2 regions of the Streptomyces sp. NPDC002144 genome follow, and region 2 is predicted to be linked to the other one. Evidence: riboswitches for the same ligand, from Rfam matches in the RefSeq annotation. Region 2 holds a riboswitch; the other holds the start of a gene.

Region 1 (9,341 bases), on a different contig from region 2:
CTCGGCCAGCGCGCCCGCCGCCATCGAGCAGGCCGAGCCGACCTCGCCCTGGCAGCCGACCTCGGCGCCGGAGATGGACGCGTTCTCCTTGAAGAGCATGCCGATCGCGCCAGCGGCCAGCAGGAAGCGCACCACCCCGTCCTCATCGGCGCCCGGCACGAAGTTGATGTAGTAGTGCAGCACGGCCGGGATGATGCCCGCGGCGCCGTTCGTCGGGGCGGTCACCACGCGGCCGCCCGCCGCGTTCTCCTCGTTGACGGCCATCGCGTAGAGCGTGATCCACTCCATGGCGTGTGCCAACGGCTCGCCCTCGGCCCGGAGCTGACGGGCGGAGACGGCGGCCCGGCGGCGGACCTTCAGACCGCCCGGCAGGATGCCCTCCCGGGACATTCCGCGCGCCACGCACTCCCGCATGACCCGCCAGATCTCCAGCAGGCCGGCCCGGATCTCGTCCTCCGTGCGCCAGGCGCGCTCGTTCTCCAGCATCAGCGAGGAGATCGACAGACCGGTCTCGTTGGTCAGGCGCAACAGCTCGTCACCGGTGCGGAAAGGATACTTCAGCACGGTGTCGTCCAGCTTGATCCGGTCCGCGCCCACCGCGTCCTCGTCGACGACGAACCCGCCGCCCACCGAGTAGTACGTCTTCGACAGCAGCTCGGCGCCCGAGGCGTCGTACGCCCAGAGCGTCATGCCGTTGGCGTGGTACGGCAGGGCCTTGCGGCGGTGCAGCTTCAGGTCGTCGTCGAAGGAGAACGGGATCTCGTGCCTGCCGAGCAGCCGGATACGGCCCGACTCCTTGATCTGCTCCACCCGGTCGTCCGCCGTCTCGACGTCCACCGTCCGCGGGGAGACGCCCTCCAGGCCGAGCAGCACCGCCTTGGGGGTGCCGTGGCCGTGGCCGGTCGCGCCCAGGGAGCCGTAGAGCTCGGAACGCACGGACGCGACGGAGCCCAGCAGCTCCTCGTTGGCCAGGCGGCGGGCGAACATGCGGGCCGCACGCATCGGTCCCACCGTGTGGGAGCTCGACGGGCCGATGCCGATCGAGAACAGGTCGAAGACCGAGATGGCCACGGGAACTCCTCCGAAAAGGGTGGGGGCACACGTCGTCGGGTGCCCCCACCGGGGAACTACTTGTTCAGACCCGGGTACAGCGGGTGCTTGTCGGCAAGCGCCTTCACCCGGGCCTTCAGCGCCTCCACGTCGTCCTTCCCGAAGGGAGAGGGCGCCTTCAGCGTCTCGGCGATGACGTCCGCGACCTCGGTGAAGTCCTCGGCCGTGAAGCCGCGGGTCGCCAGGGCCGGCGTACCGATCCGCAGCCCCGAGGTCACCATCGGCGGCCGCGGGTCGTCGGGGACGGCGTTGCGGTTGACCGTGATGCCGACCTCGTGGAGACGGTCCTCGGCCTGCTGTCCGTCCAGCGCTGACTCGCGCAGGTCGACGAGGATCAGATGCACGTCCGTGCCGCCGGACAGGACGTTCACCCCGGCCTCTCGGGCGTCGGCCGCCGTCAGCCGCTCGGCGAGGATGCGCGCACCGTCCACCGTACGCCGCTGGCGCTCCTTGAACTCCTCGCTCGCCGCGACCTTGAAGGACACCGCCTTCGCCGCGATCACGTGCTCCAGCGGACCGCCCTGGAAGCCCGGGAAGACGGAGGAGTTCAGCTTCTTCGCGAAGTCCTTGCCGCGGGCGAGGATGATGCCGCCGCGCGGACCGCCGAGCGTCTTGTGCGTGGTGGAGGTGACGACGTCGGCGTACGGCACCGGGTTCGGGTGCAGCCCCGCCGCCACCAGCCCCGCGAAGTGCGCCATGTCGACCCACAGGTACGCCTCGACCTCGTCCGCGATCCGGCGGAACTCGGCGAAGTCCAGCTGCCGCGGGTACGCCGACCATCCGGCGATGATCACCTTCGGCCGGTGCTCCTTGGCCAGCTTCTCCACCTCGGCCATGTCGACGAGTCCGGTCGCCGGGTCCACGTGGTAGGCGACCACGTCGAACTGCTTGCCGGAGAAGTTCAGCCGCATCCCGTGGGTGAGGTGGCCGCCGTGGGCGAGGTCGAGCCCGAGGATGGTGTCGCCGGGCTGGGCCAGCGCGAACAGGGCGGCCTGGTTGGCGGAGGCGCCGGAGTGGGGCTGGACGTTGGCGTACTCGGCGCCGAACAGCGCCTTGAGACGGTCGATGGCGATCTGCTCGGCGACGTCGACGTGCTCGCAGCCGCCGTAGTAGCGGCGGCCCGGGTAGCCCTCCGCGTACTTGTTGGTGAGGACCGAGCCCTGCGCCTCCATGACCGCGAGCGGAGCGAAGTTCTCCGAGGCGATCATCTCGAGGGTGGACTGCTGGCGCACGAGTTCGTCGTCGACCGCGGCGGCGATCTCCGGGTCGAGCTCGTGCAGGGACGTGTTCAGGACGGTCATGCGGCCTCGACTCCTCAGCCGGCGTTCTGGGCGGTGTACTCGTCGGCGGAGAGCAGGTCGACGGGCTCCTCGGTGACGCGCACCTTGAAGAGCCAGCCGCCCTCGAAGGGGGCCGAGTTGACCAGGGACGGGTCGTTCACCACGTCCTCGTTGATCTCGGTGACCTCACCGGTGACGGGGGAGTACAGGTCGCTGACCGACTTGGTCGACTCCAGTTCGCCGCAGGTCTCGCCCGCAGTCACGGCGGAGCCCACCTCGGGAAGCTGGGCGTAGACGACGTCGCCGAGCGCGTTGGCCGCGAACTCGGTGATGCCGACCGTCGAGACGCCGTCCTCGGCGGCCGACAGCCACTCGTGCTCCTTGCTGTAGCGCAGCTGCTGGGGGTTGCTCATGGCCTGAATTCTCCTGTACGCGGGGTGATGAGAAATGCCGGGGGACTGCTGGGGACGTGGACGGGCGGCGGGAAGGCGGGCGGGACCCCGAAGCGGGACCGCCCCCGCACAGTCTCTACTTCTGGCGCTTGTAGAAGGGCAGTGCCACGACCTCGTACGGCTCGTGGCTGCCTCGGATGTCCACACCGACCCCGAGCGTGCCGGGCGCCGAGTGGGCCGCGTCGACGTACGCCATCGCGATCGGCCTGCCCAGCGTGGGGGAGGGGGCGCCGGAGGTGACCTCGCCGATCACCTCGCCGCCGGCCACGACCGGGTACCCGGCGCGCGGGACGCGGCGGCCCTCGGCGATCAGGCCGACCAGGACGCGCGGCGGGTCCTCCTGGGCGCGGGCGGCGGCCTCGGCGAGCGCCTCGCGGCCCACGAAGTCGCCCTCCTTGTCGAACTTCACCACCCGCCCGAGCCCGGCGTCGAAGGGCGTCAGCGCGGTGCTGAGCTCGTGCCCGTACAGCGGCATGCCCGCCTCCAGGCGCAGGGTGTCCCGGCAGGACAGCCCGCAGGGGACCAGGCCGGCGGCCTCGCCCGCCTTGCTCAGCGCCTGCCACAGCTCGACGGCGTGCTCGGGCTTCACGAACAGCTCGAAGCCGTCCTCGCCGGTGTAGCCGGTGCGGGCGATCAGCGCGGGGACGCCGACGACCGTGCCGGGCAGGCCCGCGTAGTACTTGAGGCCGTCGAGGTCGGCATCGGTGAGGGACTTCAGGATCCCGGGCGACTCGGGTCCCTGGACGGCGATGAGGGCGTAGGCGTCCCGGTCGTCGCGCACCTCGGCGTCGAAGCCGGCCGCGCGCTCGGTCAGCGCGTCCAGCACGACCTGGGCGTTGGAGGCGTTGGCGACGACCAGGTACTCGGTCTCGGCGAGCCGGTAGACGATCAGGTCGTCCAGGATCCCGCCGTCGGCCCGGCAGATCATGGTGTAGCGGGCGCGGCCCACGGCGACGGACGCGATGTTCCCGACCAGGGCGTGGTTCAGCAGGGCGGCGGCCTGCGGGCCGGTGACGGTGATCTCGCCCATGTGGGAGAGGTCGAAGAGGCCGGCCCGGGTGCGCACGGCCAGGTGCTCGTCGCGCTCGGAGCCGTAGCGCAGCGGCATGTCCCAGCCGGCGAAGTCGGTCATCGTCGCACCCAGCGAACGATGCAGGGCATCGAGCGCGGTACGGCGGAGTTCGGTGCTGCTCATCGGACGGTCGTCTCCCAGGGCATGACGGGACAGGGCGAGGTCATTCCTCCCCATCTGTCATCGGTACCTGAGAGGTTCGCCCTGATCACGCGAATGACCGGGCTTGCACCGTGGGTGGGGCCACCGCACGGCGGCCCGCTTTTCAGATGTGCCTCGCCCGCGCGGTAACGGGGCCTGAGAGATTCAAGGGAGGGACTTGCTCCTTCGGCGCCCCAGCGACGCAGACGTACTCGCGTACTGGGGACTCTCCCGCGCGGATTCAAACGGCCGGTATGCAGTTGGCGCGCACATCATTGCACGCCTCGTCCGCTCGCGTCAGACCGCTCTTTGTGACGGGCCTGTGGCCGGAACCGAACGGAACCGCGAGACACCGTGCATTACCTTCTCTTTACATTCAGTGGGGAGAAGCTTTCCTGACCCCGCAGGGAGGACGATCACGGTGAACAGGCCCACGGCGTACGCCACGACCTCGGCTCTCACGCTGCCCCGGCAGCCCTCGGCCCCGGCCCGCGAGCGGTGCGACGAGCTCCCGGCCCCCGTCGTCCGCGATCTGCGCGACCGCTCCGGCCGCAGTCCGCACGCCCTGCTCTTCGGACCCCGTGACCTCGTCGTCGTCACCGGCCTGCCCGGCAGCGGCAAGTCCACGCTGATGGCCCGCGCGGTCAGGGGCGCCCGCGTCGACTCCCAGGACGCCCGTGACCGCTGGGAGCGCCGGCTGCCGGCCGCGCTGCCGTACGCGCTCTACCGCCCCCTGGTCCGCCTCGCCCACTACGCCGGTCTGCGCCGGGCCGTGCGCGGCGGCGAGGGAGTCGTCGTGCACGACTGCGGTACGCAGTCCTGGGTCCGCGGCTGGCTGGCCCGCGAGGCCCGCCGCCGCGGCGGCACGCTGCACCTGCTGCTCCTGGACGTCACGCCGGACGCGGCGCTGGCGGGCCAGCGCGAGCGTGGCCGGGGTGTCTCCCGCTACGCCTTCCTGCGCCACCGCACGGCGGCCGCACGGCTAATCCGGTCCGTGGAGCGGGGCGAGCTGCCCGAGGGCGTCGGCTCGGCGGTCCTGCTCGACCGGGACGCTGCGGACGCCGTCGCCAGGATCGGCTTCACGGGCTGACCCCGCGTCGGTCCCGCCCATGCGGCCTCACCCGGATCGGCTTCACGGGCTGACCCCTTGCCGGTCCCACCCGCTAGCCTTTCCGGTCATAGCAGTGGTTCCCAGCAGACGGTCGGACACAGATGGACTTCCCAGCGGATCTCCCCGCGGACTTTCCCGCCCAGGCACACCCCCATCCGCACGGCGGCTGGCCGGGCAACGAGCTGGAGGAGGTGCTCTCGGCCTCCCTCGGCATCCCCTCCGCGGGCGGCCGGATCATCGAGGTGCTCGGCCGCAGCTTCCTGTGGATCCCGCTGCCCAACGGCGGCGGTCCGCTCAGCGGTCCCCTCGACGTGCCCACGCTGGAGATCGAGGGCCAGGCCTACGTCCCGGTCTTCAGCTCCGAGGAACAGTTCCGCCAGGTCGTCGGCGGCCATCTGTCGTACACCGTCGCCCCGGCCGTCGAGTTCGCCCGCGGTCTGCCCCCGCAGGTGGGCCTCGCGGTCAACCCCGACGGCGTCGTCGGCATCCCCCTTCCGCCGGCCGCGGTCGCCGAGCTGTGCCGCGTCGGCCGCACCGCCCTGGACGGCCCCGCCTCCGGCGGCCGCGTCAAGCTCTACGAGCCGGACTGGCAGGACGACCCGATCGACTTCCTGGCCGCGGCCTCCGAGGAGTTCGCCGCCGTCGGCGTGGTGGCCACGGCCCGCCGCTGCCTCGCCGCGATCGAGACGGCGGACCCGGTGATGTTCGTGGGCGTCGAACTCTCGCAGCGCGAGGGCGACCTGAGGGCGCTTCCGCTGGCGGCCCTCGGCCGGGCGGTGACCAGGATCCCCACCCAGTGGCCGGTCAACCTGGTCCTCCTGGACGTGACCGACGACCCGGTGGCCGTCTGGATGCGCGACCGCGTACGCCCTTTCTATACGAGGGATCACTTTTAGGCCGCCGGCGGCGGGGGCAACGCCGCACCTGGGCTCGCGCACGCACAACGGGCCCCGAGCAGCCAGGCGCTTAAGCTGTCACCCAATGCGGGGCAACTCTTCGAAGGGGCGGTACGTCAGGTGAGCGCGAGCCTCAGCGGCGGCGTCGAGCAGATGCTGCGCCAGGTGACGCCCGGGCGCTACGACGCCTACGAGGCACTGCTCAGGGCGCTCGCCACCCCTGGCCAGGGCCAGATCTGGATGCTCCTGTGGCACGGCCAGGCGGGCGCTCCGGACGCCCAGTACGGAAACATGGAAGTGGACGGCTACGGCTACGCCCCGTGCGTCACCTCGGCCCAGGAACTCTCCGCCAGCGGCTGGAACCGCTCCTACGAGGTGGTCGACGGGATCGACGTGGCCCGCACCCTCTACCCCGACCACTTCGGCCTCTGGCTCAACCCGCACGCACCCGGCGGCGGCGTCGGCATCCCCTGGCCGGATCTGCGCCGTATCGCCACCGGCCTGGAGCGCCAGCCCGCCGGCCCGCTGCGGCTGCAGGAGCCGACCATCGAGATCCCGCAGTTCTACGCCCTGCTCACGCAGAACGCCCACCGCACCCCGGCCGTCCGCTCGCTGCGCCGCGCCTGGGTGCAGCCGGCGCTCGGGGCGCCGTATCTCGCCATCGGCCTCGACGTCTACGACACCAGTCCGCCCGCCGTGGACTCGGTGCGGGCGATGATGCAGCAGTCCATCGGCGCGGTCCCCGACGGCCTGCCCGTGTCGACCGTCGCGATGTCCGACGAGTACGACCCCGTCGCGCTGTGGATGCGGGCGAGCGCCCGCCCGTTCTACGACCGCGAGGCCCACGCGCCCGCGCCCGCCCAGGCCCCGGCAGCCGGATACGGCTATCCGCCGGCGCACGGCGCATACTGATACTCGTCTTCTGGTCCAGACCGGACCTCTGGCGATCTGCGCGCGTAGATGGCGCCGTAAGATCCTTTGATGTGCTGAATGTCCGAAATGAACCCGTCCGCCCCCCGTTACCCACTGTCCGGATAACGGAACCCTGCAGCCCGCATCACGTTTACGCATCCTTTCACCGCCAAGTCTGGCAACAGATCGCCAAAGCGTTGAAGACTCCCGCTCCAGGGGACTTCGTCCCCGTGTACGAGGACTGATCACGCCGCCACAGCGGCAAGTGCGGGCCGGCTACCGCCGGTTGAAATCGAAGAGGGGTCCCTGCCTGATGACGGCACCATTGCACGAGCCGACCGCGGAAGCGGCCCCGAGCGCGGCCGAGGAAGCGGCGGTCGCCAGCGCCGACGCGAAGGCCGTACAGGGACGCTCCCTGGGCCGGATCGCCTGGGAGCGCCTGAAGCGGGACAAGCTCGCCCTGGCGGGCGGCATCATCGTGCTCCTGCTCATCGTGGTCGCGGTGTTCGCGCCCCTGATCGCCAGCCTGTACGGCCAGGACCCGGACGCCTACCACGAGAGCCTGATCGACCCGCTCTTCAGCACCCCCAAGGGGTCGCTCGGCGGCGTCAGCGGCACCCACTGGCTGGGCGTCGAACCGGTCAACGGCCGCGACATCTTCGCCCGCATCCTCTACGGCGCCCGGATCTCGCTGCTGGTCGGCTTCCTGTCCGCGATCGTCGCCGTCGTCCTCGGCACGGTGCTCGGCATCCTGGCCGGCTTCTTCGGCGGCTGGGTCGACTCGGTCATCAGCCGCGTCATGGACGGTCTGCTGGCCTTCCCCCAGCTCCTCTTCATCATCGCGCTGGTCTCCGTCATGCCGGACCAGATGCTCGGGCTGAGCGGCTCCAGCGTGCGCGTGTTCGTGATGATCCTGGTCATCGGCTTCTTCGGCTGGCCCTACATCGGACGCGTGGTGCGCGGTCAGACCCTCTCGATGCGCGAGCGCGAGTACGTCGAGGCGGCCCGGTCCCTGGGCGCGGGGCGGTTCTACATCCTGTTCAAGGAGCTGCTGCCCAACCTCGTCGCCCCGATCATCGTCTACACGACGATGATGATCCCCACCAACATCCTGACCGAAGCGGCACTGAGCTTCCTGGGCGTGGGCGTCAAGCCGCCCACCTCGTCCTGGGGGCAGATGCTCTCGACGGCGATCGACTACTACGACTCGGACCCCATGTACATGATCGTCCCGGGTGTAGCGATCTTCATCACCGTTCTGGCCTTCAACCTCTTCGGCGACGGCGTGCGGGACGCGCTCGACCCGAAGGGCTCCCGCTGAACCGCCGTACCGCACAAGCGTCCCGTGGCACCAACACGGGGTCTCTCATCAAATCCGGAGGATCCGAGATCGTGACTACCCAACGCACCTCAGGGCGGCGTAAGCAGGCGTTGGCCGCTGCTGCCGCGGTCGCCGGGCTGCTGACCTTGGCAGCGTGCGGCGGCGGCAACGACAACGGGGGCTCGTCGTCCGGCGCCGCCGGCTTCGACGCCGCGAACAACAAGGTCGCCCAGGCCGATCAGGTCAAGAAGGGCGGCACCCTGAAGTTCGTCAGCACCCAGGACGCCGACTTCTGGGACACCACGCGCGGCTACTACGGCTTCATGTGGGACTTCGCGCGCTACTACAGCCGTCAGCTGCTGACGTACAAGACCGCGCCGGGTGCCGAGGGTGCCAAGCTCACCCCGGACCTCGCCACCGCCATGCCCGAGGTCACCGACGGCGGCAAGACCTACACGCTGCACCTGCGGGACGGCATCACGTGGGAGGACGGCAAGCCGATCACCTCCCAGGACGTCAAGTACGGCATCGAGCGTGTCTGGGCGCAGGACGTGCTGTCCGGCGGTCCGATCTACATCCAGCAGATGCTCGACCCGAACAACACCTACAAGGGTCCCTACAAGGACACCTCCGCGGACAAGCTCGGCCTGAAGGCGATCTCCACGCCCGACGCCAAGACGATCGTCTTCCACCTGCCGAAGCCCAACTCGGACTTCCCCGAGGTGCTGGCGATGGTCGCGTCCTCCCCGGTCCGCCAGGACAAGGACACCAAGGCCAAGTACACGCTGCACCCCTTCTCCTCCGGCCCGTACAAGTTCCAGTCGTACAGCCCGGGCAAGGGCCTGGTCCTGGTCCGCAACACCAGCTGGAAGGCGTCCTCGGACCCCGTCCGCAAGGCGTACCCGGACAAGATCACGCTGGACATCTCGTCCAACCAGAACGACTCCGACCAGCGTCTGATCAACGGCGACTACGACATCGACGCCAGCCAGACGGGCCTCGGCCCGCAGGCGCGCCAGATCGCCCTGAAGCAGCACAAGGGCAAC
Region 2 (9,341 bases):
CGCTTCTTCCTCTTCGGCCAGGGCGAGGTCGCCCCGGTCACCCGAGAAGTCCTGCGCGAAGCGGAACCGGACCGCGCACGCCGACCCCGGGTCCACACCGGCTGAACGTCAGGGCCCGGTCAGCGGCGGCGCCCAGCCGCTGAGGGCGCCCCGCCGTCGGCACATCCTCAGCGCCAGACGCGCGAGCCCGGTCGGGGACCGCCACTGGCGAGGCAGTGCCCGGCTCGCCGCGGGCCCCTGTCCGCAGCCGCCTTCACGGTCCTGCTCCCGCCCCGCATGACCGCGGGCCCCGGCCGGCCGACCGCACGCGGCCCCTGCGCAGGCACCTGGCGTGCACGGACGCACTGATCGCCGTACGGCAGTACAGCGGCGCGTCCTGCCACCTGGTGCTGCGCGACGCCCACGGCGCCCGGCTCGAACTCGACCCCCGCGTCCTGATGGCCGACCCTCTGGTGTGTGGCACGAACTCGGCACGGGCGTGCGCCGCTCCATCGAGCGCGGCACACTGCGCCAGGGCACGGAGGTGCTGCGCCGCCTCAGCCACCGGATCGACGACGACCGCCCTGGCCGTCCTCAGGGAGTCGGGCGGGCCTGTCCTGACGACAGCGACGGCGTCGCTCTCGCCCGGCGGGTTCCTGCCAGGACGGCGGACAGAGTGGCCGCGGACCAGCACGCGGCGTGGACCGCCGGCGCCGGATGGAATGCCGGCCGGTCACCGGATCGCTCACCCCGGTCGGCGTCGGCGGCAAAGACCCTGGGTGCCGTGGCGCCGTCCCCGGGGCGGGCCCGACGCACGCGACGGCCGCCCCCGCCCGGGCCCTGGCGGGCCGACCGCCTCGGCCTCACCTCCGCGGACCTACCCGGCGCCGTCCCGACCACCTTCGCCCACGGCGTCGCTTTCGCACCGGCCCTTTCCACCGGCCCCCGGCCACGCCCCTATCGTTACGGCATGCAGAGCTACACGATCGGCCAGGCGGCGCGGCTGCTCGGCGTCAGCCCGGACACCGCGCGGCGCTGGGCGGACGCCGGCCGCGTGGTGACCCACCGCGACGAGGGCGGGCGGCGACTCATCGACGGCCGGGACCTGGCCGCCTTCTCCGTAGAGCTCGCCAAGGCGGGCACCGGCGAGGAGGAGACCTCGTACACCTCGGTCCGCAACGCCTTCCCCGGCATCGTCACCGCGATCAAACTCGGCGACGTGGCCGCCCAGGTCGAGATCCAGGCCGGTCCGCACCGTCTGGTCTCCCTGCTGACCCGGGAGGCCGTGGAGGAACTGGGCCTGGAGGTCGGCATGGAGGCCACGGCCCGCGTGAAGTCGACGAACGTCCACATCGACCGCGTCTGACCTCCCGGCCGGAACGCCCCCCGGCGGCTACGGTGACCCGTGGGCACAAACGCCCACAGGCCCCACCGATCCCCCATCTCCCGCGAGGCGTTCCCATGAGCCTGAGCATCCGCAACCAGATCCCCGGCACGGTCACCGCCGTCACCCCCGGCGAGGTCATGGCCACCGTCAAGGTCCGCCTCACCGGCGGCCAGGAGATCACCGCGGCGATCACCCTGGAGTCCGTCGAGGAACTCGGCCTCGCCGCGGGGACCGCCGTACGCGCCCTGGTGAAGTCGACGGAGGTGTCCCTCGCCACCGCGCCGGTCCAGGGCCTGTCCATCCGCAACCAACTGCCCGGCACCATCACCGACATCGCCACCGGCGGCGCCATGGCCTCCGTGAAGGTCGCGGTCGAGGGCGGCGAACTGACCTCCGCGATCACCAGGGACGCCGCGACCGACCTGGGCCTGACGACCGGCGCCTCCGTCGTCGCCCTGATCAAGTCGACCGAGGTGTCACTGGCCACGGCCTGACACGGAAGAGGGCCCCGCCGAAGCGGGGCCCTCATCCACGACCGGCTCAGTCCTCGTAGGCGTCCAGCGGCGGGCACGAGCACACCAGGTTGCGGTCGCCGAAGGCCTGGTCGATCCGCCGCACCGGCGGCCAGTACTTGTCGGCGGCGGAGACACCGGCCGGGAAGACGGCCTCCTCGCGCGTGTACGCGTGCTCCCACTCGTCGCCCAGGGCGGCGGCGGTGTGCGGCGCGTTGCGCAGCGGGTTGTCGTCCGCCGGCCACTCGCCCGAGCCGACCTTCTCGATCTCCGCGCGGATGGCGATCATCGCGTCGCAGAACCGGTCCAGCTCGGTCAGGTCCTCGGACTCGGTCGGCTCGATCATCAGCGTGCCGGCCACCGGGAAGGACATGGTCGGGGCGTGGAAGCCGTAGTCGATCAGCCGCTTGGCCACGTCGTCGACGCTCACCCCGGTCGCCTTGGTCAGCGGCCGCAGGTCGATGATGCACTCGTGCGCGACCAGACCGCCGGGCCCGGTGTAGAGCACCGGGTAGTGCGGCTCGAGCCGCTTGGCGATGTAGTTGGCGGACAGCACGGCCACCTGCGTGGCCCGCTTGAGCCCCTCACCGCCCATGAGCCGGACGTACGCCCAGGAGATCGGCAGGATGCCCGCGGAACCCCAGGGCGCGGCCGAGATGGGCCCCACGCCGGTCTCCGGGCCGGCCTCCGGCTGCAGCGGGTGGTTCGGCAGGTACGGCGCCAGGTGCGAGCGCACACCCACCGGGCCGACGCCCGGACCGCCGCCGCCGTGCGGGATGCAGAAGGTCTTGTGCAGGTTCAGGTGCGAGACGTCCCCGCCGAAGTGGCCCGGCTTGGCGAGGCCGACCAGCGCGTTGAGGTTGGCGCCGTCGACGTAGACCTGCCCGCCGGCCTCGTGCACCTGCGCGCAGATGTCGGCGACGTGCTCCTCGAACACGCCGTGCGTCGAGGGATACGTGATCATCAGCACGGCCAGCTCGTCGCGGTACTGCTCGATCTTCGCCCGCAGGTCCTCGACGTCGATCTCGCCGTCCTCGGCGGTCTTCACGACGACGACCTTCATCCCGGCCATCACGGCGCTGGCGGCGTTGGTGCCGTGCGCGGAGGACGGGATCAGGCACACGGTCCGCTGCTCGTCCCCGTTGGCCCGGTGATATCCCCGTACGGCCAGCAGCCCGGCCAGTTCGCCCTGCGACCCGGCGTTCGGCTGCAGCGACACCTTGTCGTACCCGGTGACCTCGGCGAGACGTTCCTCCAGCTCGTGGATGAGCGTGAGGTAGCCCTGCGCCTGCTCGGCGGGGGCGAAGGGGTGCAGCTGACCGAACTCGGGCCAGGTGACCGGCTCCATCTCGGTGGTCGCGTTGAGCTTCATGGTGCAGGAGCCCAGCGGGATCATGCCCCGGTCGAGCGCGTAGTCCCGGTCGGCCAGCCGGCGCAGGTAGCGCAGCATGGCGGTCTCGGAGCGGTGCTGGTGGAAGACGGGGTGGGTGAGGAAGTCGTCCCGGCGCAGCCGGTCCTCGGGCAGGGCCGCCCCGGCGACCGCGTCCAGCGCCTCGACGTCGCCGTCGACCCCGAAGGCCGCCCACACGGCCGCCAGCTGGGCCCGCCCGGTCGTCTCGTCGCAGGCGATCGACAGCTGGTCGGCGTCGACGAGGCGCAGGTTGACGCCGTTGTCCCGGGCGGCCGCCACGACCTCGGCGGCCCGTCCGGGGACCCGCACGGTGAGCGTGTCGAAGTACGCCCCGTGCACCACCTCGACGCCCCCGGCCTTCAGGCCCTCGGCGAGGATCGTGGCGTAGCGGTGCGTGCGCCAGGCGATGCTCCGCAGCCCCTCGGGACCGTGGTACACGGCGTACATGCCGGCCATGACCGCGAGCAGCACCTGCGCGGTGCAGATGTTGCTGGTGGCCTTCTCCCGCCGGATGTGCTGCTCACGGGTCTGCAGGGCCAGCCGGTAGGCCTGGTGCCCGTCCGCGTCCACGGACACGCCCACGAGCCGTCCGGGCAGGCTGCGCGCGAACTTCTCGTGCACGGCCATGTAGCCCGCGTGCGGCCCGCCGAAGCCCATCGGCACACCGAACCGCTGGGTCGTCCCCACCGCGATGTCGGCTCCGAGCTCGCCGGGCGACTTCAGCAGGGTGAGGGCGAGCAGATCGGCGGCGACGGTGACCAGGGCACCCAGCTCGTGCGCCTGGTCGATCACCGCCTTGATGTCGCGTACGGCACCGGAGGCGCCGGGGTACTGGACCAGCACGCCGTTGATCTCCCGCCCGGCGACCTCGGCCGGGATGCCGTCGCTCAGGTCGGCGACCACGACCTCCACGCCCGTCGGCTCGGCGCGGGTCTCGATCACGGCGATGGTCTGCGGCAGCACGTCCGCGTCGACCAGGAACAGGCCCTTCTTGTTCTTCCCCATACGGCGGGACAGGGACATGGCTTCGGCCGCCGCCGTCCCCTCGTCGAGCAGCGAGGCACCGGAGGTGGGCAGTCCGGTGAGGTCGGCGACCATGGTCTGGAAGTTCAGCAGGGCCTCGAGCCGCCCCTGGGAGATCTCGGGCTGGTACGGGGTGTACGCCGTGTACCAGGCGGGGTTCTCCATCACGTTCCGCAGGATCACGGGCGGCGTGAAGGTGCCGTAGTACCCGAGCCCGATCATCGAGCCGAGCACCTGGTTGCGGTCGGCCAGCGAACGCAGCTCGGCCAGCACCTCGGCCTCGGTCCGCGCTCCCGGCAGCTCCAGGGCATCGGCGTTCCTGATGACGTCCGGCACCGCGGCGGTGGTCAGCTCGTCCAGCGAGCCATACCCGATGTGGGCGAGCATCTTCGCCCGGGCTTCCTGGTCGGGCCCGATGTGGCGCTGCTCGAAGGGGATCCCCTTCTCGAGCTCGGAGAGCGGAATGCGATGGGCGGTCATTTGCGGAGGCCTCCTGGTCTGACACGACCTTCGAGGGGCACCACGGCACGGGTACCCGAACGGCCTCCCCCTCTGTCATCTCGACCTGAGAGCTTCACCGGGTCGCCCGAAAGCTCCCGGTTTTCACCGTCGGTGAGGGCGGAAGCCGTGACACCCGCCCTGCTTTCCAGAGTGACCTCGTCCGTGCGGTACGTGAGCCTGAGAGATTCCGGGGAGGATTTGCTCCTTCGGCGCCTCCGGTGTCACCCGGAGGACTCTCCCGCACGGGGTCATCAGCCGTTGACAGAGTACCAGTGCGCTCTACAGCGCGGCTCGAGTGGCCGCGTCGCCCGATGTGCACTTTCGTAGTGCTTACGGATGAGTTGCGACCATGTGGAGGGCCCGTGCAGACCGACATCGATCCGCGCAACCTGATCGGCCGCAAGGCGTTCGACCGCAACGGCACGAAGATCGGCACCATCGACGAGGTCTATCTCGACGACGCCACCGGCGTGCCCGAGTGGGCGGCCATACGTACGGGTCTCTTCTCCCGCGACGCCTTCGTCCCCCTGGAGCCCAGCGAGCTGGTCGAGGGCACCCTCCACGTCCCCTTCGACCGGGCGCTGATCAAGGACGCCCCCGACTTCGGCGTGGGCCGCCACCTCTCCCCCGAGCAGGAACTCCAGCTCTACCACCACTACGGCCTCCACCTGGCCTCACCCCCCTCGCTCCCGGACCGCGACTTCGGCAGACTCGCGGGCCAGGAGGACGCGGACGCCTGACCCCCGCCCCGCCGACACCCACAGCCGGCCCGTCACACGCCGCCCTCGCTCACACGCCTCCCCCGTCCACCGAGACCCCGGGTCTCTCCGCGACCAACGGCAACGGTTCGGCCGCCTCCAGCTCAGGGTCGTCGACCCGGAACGTCCGCACCCTGCCGGGCTCGGACCACGGTGTCTCGAACCGCACGGTCACCCGCCCCAGCCCGCTCCCCTGCACCCACCCGTGCCCGAACTCGGCATGCCGGACGTCATGCCCGGCCGGCCACCGTCGCTCGACCACGGTCACCTGCTCCGCGACGGGCTCCTCCACCCCCTCCTCCCCGGCATGCTCCATCCCCGTCGTCTCCCCGGCGGCCTGCGCGAACAGGTCCTCCTGGGTGTAGTCGGCCAGCCCGCTCACCCCGACTCCCAGCAGCCGCACACCCCCCGTCGTGTCCACGGCGTCCAGCAGCCGGGCCGCGGCCTCCCGCACCACCGCCGGATCGTCCGTGGGCCCCCGCAAGGTCTCGGACCGGGTCAGCGTCGAGAAGTCGTACCGCCGCACCTTCAGCACGATCGTCCGCCCCGACAGCCCGGCGGCCCGCAGTCTCCGCACGCACCGGTCCGCCAGCCGCTGCACCTCCAGCCCCACCCGTATCCGGTCGTGGATGTCCACGTCGTAGGTGTCCTCGACCGACACCGACTTCGCCTCCCGCTCGGCGACCACGGGCCGGTCGTCGTGCGCCAGCGCCATGGCGTACAGCGCGTGCCCGTGCGCCTTGCCGAGCAGCCGTACCAGCTCGTCCTCCCCGGCCTCCGCGATGTCGTCGACCGTGGTGATCCCGGCCCGCCGCAGGTGATCGCCCGTCGCCGGCCCCACCCCGGGCAGCGTCCGCACGGGCATCGGCCCGAGCAGCGCCCGCTCGGTCCCCGGCTCGATCAGCACCAGTCCGTCGGGCTTGGCCTCCTCGGAGGCGATCTTGGCGAGCATCTTGGACGCGGCGAGCCCGACGGACCCGGTGAGCCCCGTGCCGGTCCGTATGTCGGCGCGCAGCTTCTCCCCCACCAGCCTGGCCGACGCCTCGTCCCAGGCCGCCTCACCGGCCTCCAGGTCCACGAACGCCTCGTCCAGGCTCAACGGCTCCACCAGCGGCGACAACTCGTGCAGCAGGCCCATCACCTGCTCGCTGATCGCCCGGTAGAAACCGAACCGCGGCACCAGATACGCGGCGTTCGGCGCCAGCCGCCGCGCCTGGGCCATCGGCATCGCGGACCGCACCCCGAAGACCCGCGCCTCGTACGAGGCCGTGGCCACCACCCCGCGCGGCCCCAGCCCGCCCACCACCACGGCCTTCCCGCGCAGACTCGGCTTGGACGCCTGCTCCGCCGAGGCGTAGAAGGCATCCATGTCGAGATGCAGGATCGTGGGCGCGTTTCTCACATGTCCGATGCTGCCCTACGCCACTGACAATGCCCCCGTACGACGTCGGGCGGCGCTCGCCCGCGCCTCAGACGGCCCGGTTGCGCCGCCGTGCCAGCTCGTCCGCGGGGTTCTGACCGACGAGGGTCTCGCCGGTGTCGATCCGCTCGCCGTGCAGCTGGGACAGCGCGCTCTCGACGTCCCGCCAGACCACCCCGACGGCGATCCCGAAGATCCCCTGGCCGCCCTGGAGGAGGTCGTGGACCTCGTCCGGCGAGGTGCACTCGTAGACCGTGGCGCCGTCGCTCATCAGCGTCATGCGCTCCAGGTCCCGGAAGCCGCGCTCCCGCAGGTGCTGCACGGCCGTGCGGATGTTCTGCAGCGACACGCCGGTGTCCAGGAACCGCTTGACGATCTTCAGGACGACCACGTCCCGGAAGCTGTACAACCGCTGTGTCCCCGACCCGTACGCGGGCCGCACGCTCGGCTCCACGAGCCCGGTGCGCGCCCAGTAGTCGAGTTGCCGGTAGGTGATACCGGCGGCCGCGCAGGCCGTGGGACCGCGGTAGCCGATCTGCTCGGACGTCATGGACGTCGCCCCTCCGCTGCTGGGCACGGCCGTCGGTCGCTGGGGAGCGTGATCGGCCGCGCTGCCGTGATGGGGGTCCCCCCAACCCGAACGAGGTTGAGAGCCTGGGGGCGGGTACGGAAGGCTCACCCCGACCTCACGTCCGGGGGCACCCCCAGCCGCACCGTCGCCGCTGCTTCTCACGCCGACCTCCGTCCTTGACCTGCCTCCTCGAAGGTAGGCAGCCACCAGGGGTGCGTCAACGACCGCCACACTCGGCACGCCGAGTGATAATCACCCTAAGAGTGGTTTCCCGTACCCCACCGCGGGGAAAGGCTAGCCGAATGCGCTCGGGACGAGCCTCAGGACGCTCTCACGCGCCGGTGGCAAATGCCGGCATTTGTGTGGTCACCGGACACAACCGGCCCGTCACGGACCGCTGGTCCGCCGGGCCGGCCGTCCGTCACTGGCTGCTGGTGCCGAAGTCCTCCGGCGAGATCTGGTCGAGGAACTCGCGGAACTTCTCCACCTCGTCCTCCTGCTCGTCCGGGATCGCGATGCCGGCGTCGTCGAGCACTCCGTCGCTGCCGTAGATCGGCGTCCCGGTGCGCAGCGCGAGCGCTATGGCGTCGGACGGGCGGGCGCTCACCTCGACCCCGCTGGCGAAGACCAGCTCCGCGTAGAAGACACCCTCACGCAGGTCCGTGATGCGCACTTCGGTGAGCTCCTGGCCGACGGCCTCCAGCACGTCCTTGAACAGGTCGTGGGTCAGCGGCCTGGCGGGAGCCATGCCCTGCTGGGCGAAGGCGATCGCCGTCGCCTCCCCCGGCCCGATCCAGATGGGGAGGTAACGGTCGCCTCCCACTTCCCGCAGGAGCACGATCGGTTGGTTGGAGGGCATTTCGACCCGGACACCTACGACATCGAGCTCGTTCACACAGCAACCCTAGGCCGTGCCCGGGACGTTTGGGTAGTCGGGCAGGGAACGGGGGGCCGATCCGGCCTTCGCGTCCGCGTCCGCTCAGGGCAGGCGGACGCCGAGCGCGGTCTGCACCAGGGCCGCGTGCAGCCTCACCGTGAGCGCCGCCAGCTCCTTCGTACGGGCCTCCGCGTGCGCCCTGGTCTGGGGGTTGCGGTGCCGCTTCAGCGGGGCCACCACCTGGTCCACGAGGCCCGCCTCACGGTCCGCGGCGGCCTTCATGGCCCGCAGGTGCCGTGGCTCGATCCCGAACCGCCCGAGCTCGATGACGAGCGAGGCCACGGTGACCGCCTCGGCGTCGTACGCCCCGTCCGGCAGCGGAGTGAGCAGCCCGTACGACTCCCACTCCGCCAGCTCCTGCTCGTCGATGCCCGCCGCGGCGAGCAGCTCGGCCCGTCCGATCCGGGCGGCACTGGGGCCCTCCAGGGGCTCCAGGACGGTCTCGCCGTCCCGCTGACGGTTCACGGCGGGCAACGGCAGGGCCTCGCCGCGCTCCATGGCGTCCAGATGCTCGCGGATCACCTTGAGCGGCAGATAGTGGTCCCGCTGCATCCTCAGGACGTGACCGAGACGCTCGACGTCGGCGGCGGTGAACTTGCGGTACCCCGAAGGGGTCCGCTGCGGCTCGACGAGCCCCTCCGACTCCAGGAAGCGGATCTTGGAGATGGTCACCTCGGGGAACTCGTCACGCAGCACGTTCAGCACCGTGCCGATGCTCATCAGCCCACTGTCCGCGGCGGCGGCCCCGTGCCCGGAACCGCCGCTCGGTGATTGCAGCATGGACCTACTCCGGGGAGGGTCAGTAGCCCCGCTGGCTCGCGTAGAACACCAGCCGGTACTTG

The links. Region 2 has a riboswitch for glycine ahead of gcvP (aminomethyl-transferring glycine dehydrogenase). Riboswitches for the same ligand answer to the same signal wherever they lie in the genome.
Region 1: another riboswitch for glycine. It lies ahead of gcvT (glycine cleavage system aminomethyltransferase GcvT); the one in region 2 lies ahead of gcvP (aminomethyl-transferring glycine dehydrogenase).

The regions. Positions count from the first base shown of each region.
Region 1 covers NZ_JBSFDB010000005.1:38,961-48,301, forward strand. The annotation lists gene ACWCQ1_RS09220 (L-serine ammonia-lyase) at 1-1,071, opposite strand, end outside; gene glyA (serine hydroxymethyltransferase) at 1,128-2,411, opposite strand; gene gcvH (glycine cleavage system protein GcvH) at 2,426-2,803, opposite strand; gene gcvT (glycine cleavage system aminomethyltransferase GcvT) at 2,919-4,037, opposite strand; glycine riboswitch at 4,082-4,189, opposite strand; glycine riboswitch at 4,190-4,299, opposite strand; gene ACWCQ1_RS09240 (AAA family ATPase) at 4,477-5,145, shown strand; gene ACWCQ1_RS09245 (enhanced serine sensitivity protein SseB) at 5,268-6,062, shown strand; gene ACWCQ1_RS09250 (enhanced serine sensitivity protein SseB C-terminal domain-containing protein) at 6,216-6,974, shown strand; gene ACWCQ1_RS09255 (ABC transporter permease) at 7,288-8,295, shown strand; gene ACWCQ1_RS09260 (ABC transporter substrate-binding protein) at 8,367-9,341, shown strand, end outside.
Region 2 covers NZ_JBSFDB010000022.1:168,356-177,696, forward strand. The annotation lists gene ACWCQ1_RS30135 (APC family permease) at 1-105, shown strand, start outside; gene ACWCQ1_RS30140 (TOBE domain-containing protein) at 950-1,345, shown strand; gene ACWCQ1_RS30145 (TOBE domain-containing protein) at 1,441-1,860, shown strand; gene gcvP (aminomethyl-transferring glycine dehydrogenase) at 1,907-4,792, opposite strand; glycine riboswitch at 4,969-5,064, opposite strand; gene ACWCQ1_RS30155 (PRC-barrel domain-containing protein) at 5,176-5,553, shown strand; gene ACWCQ1_RS30160 (DNA polymerase IV) at 5,603-6,973, opposite strand; gene ACWCQ1_RS30165 (MerR family transcriptional regulator) at 7,041-7,724, opposite strand; gene ACWCQ1_RS30170 (bifunctional nuclease family protein) at 7,984-8,457, opposite strand; gene ftsR (transcriptional regulator FtsR) at 8,542-9,279, opposite strand; gene ACWCQ1_RS30180 (FHA domain-containing protein) at 9,299-9,341, opposite strand, start outside.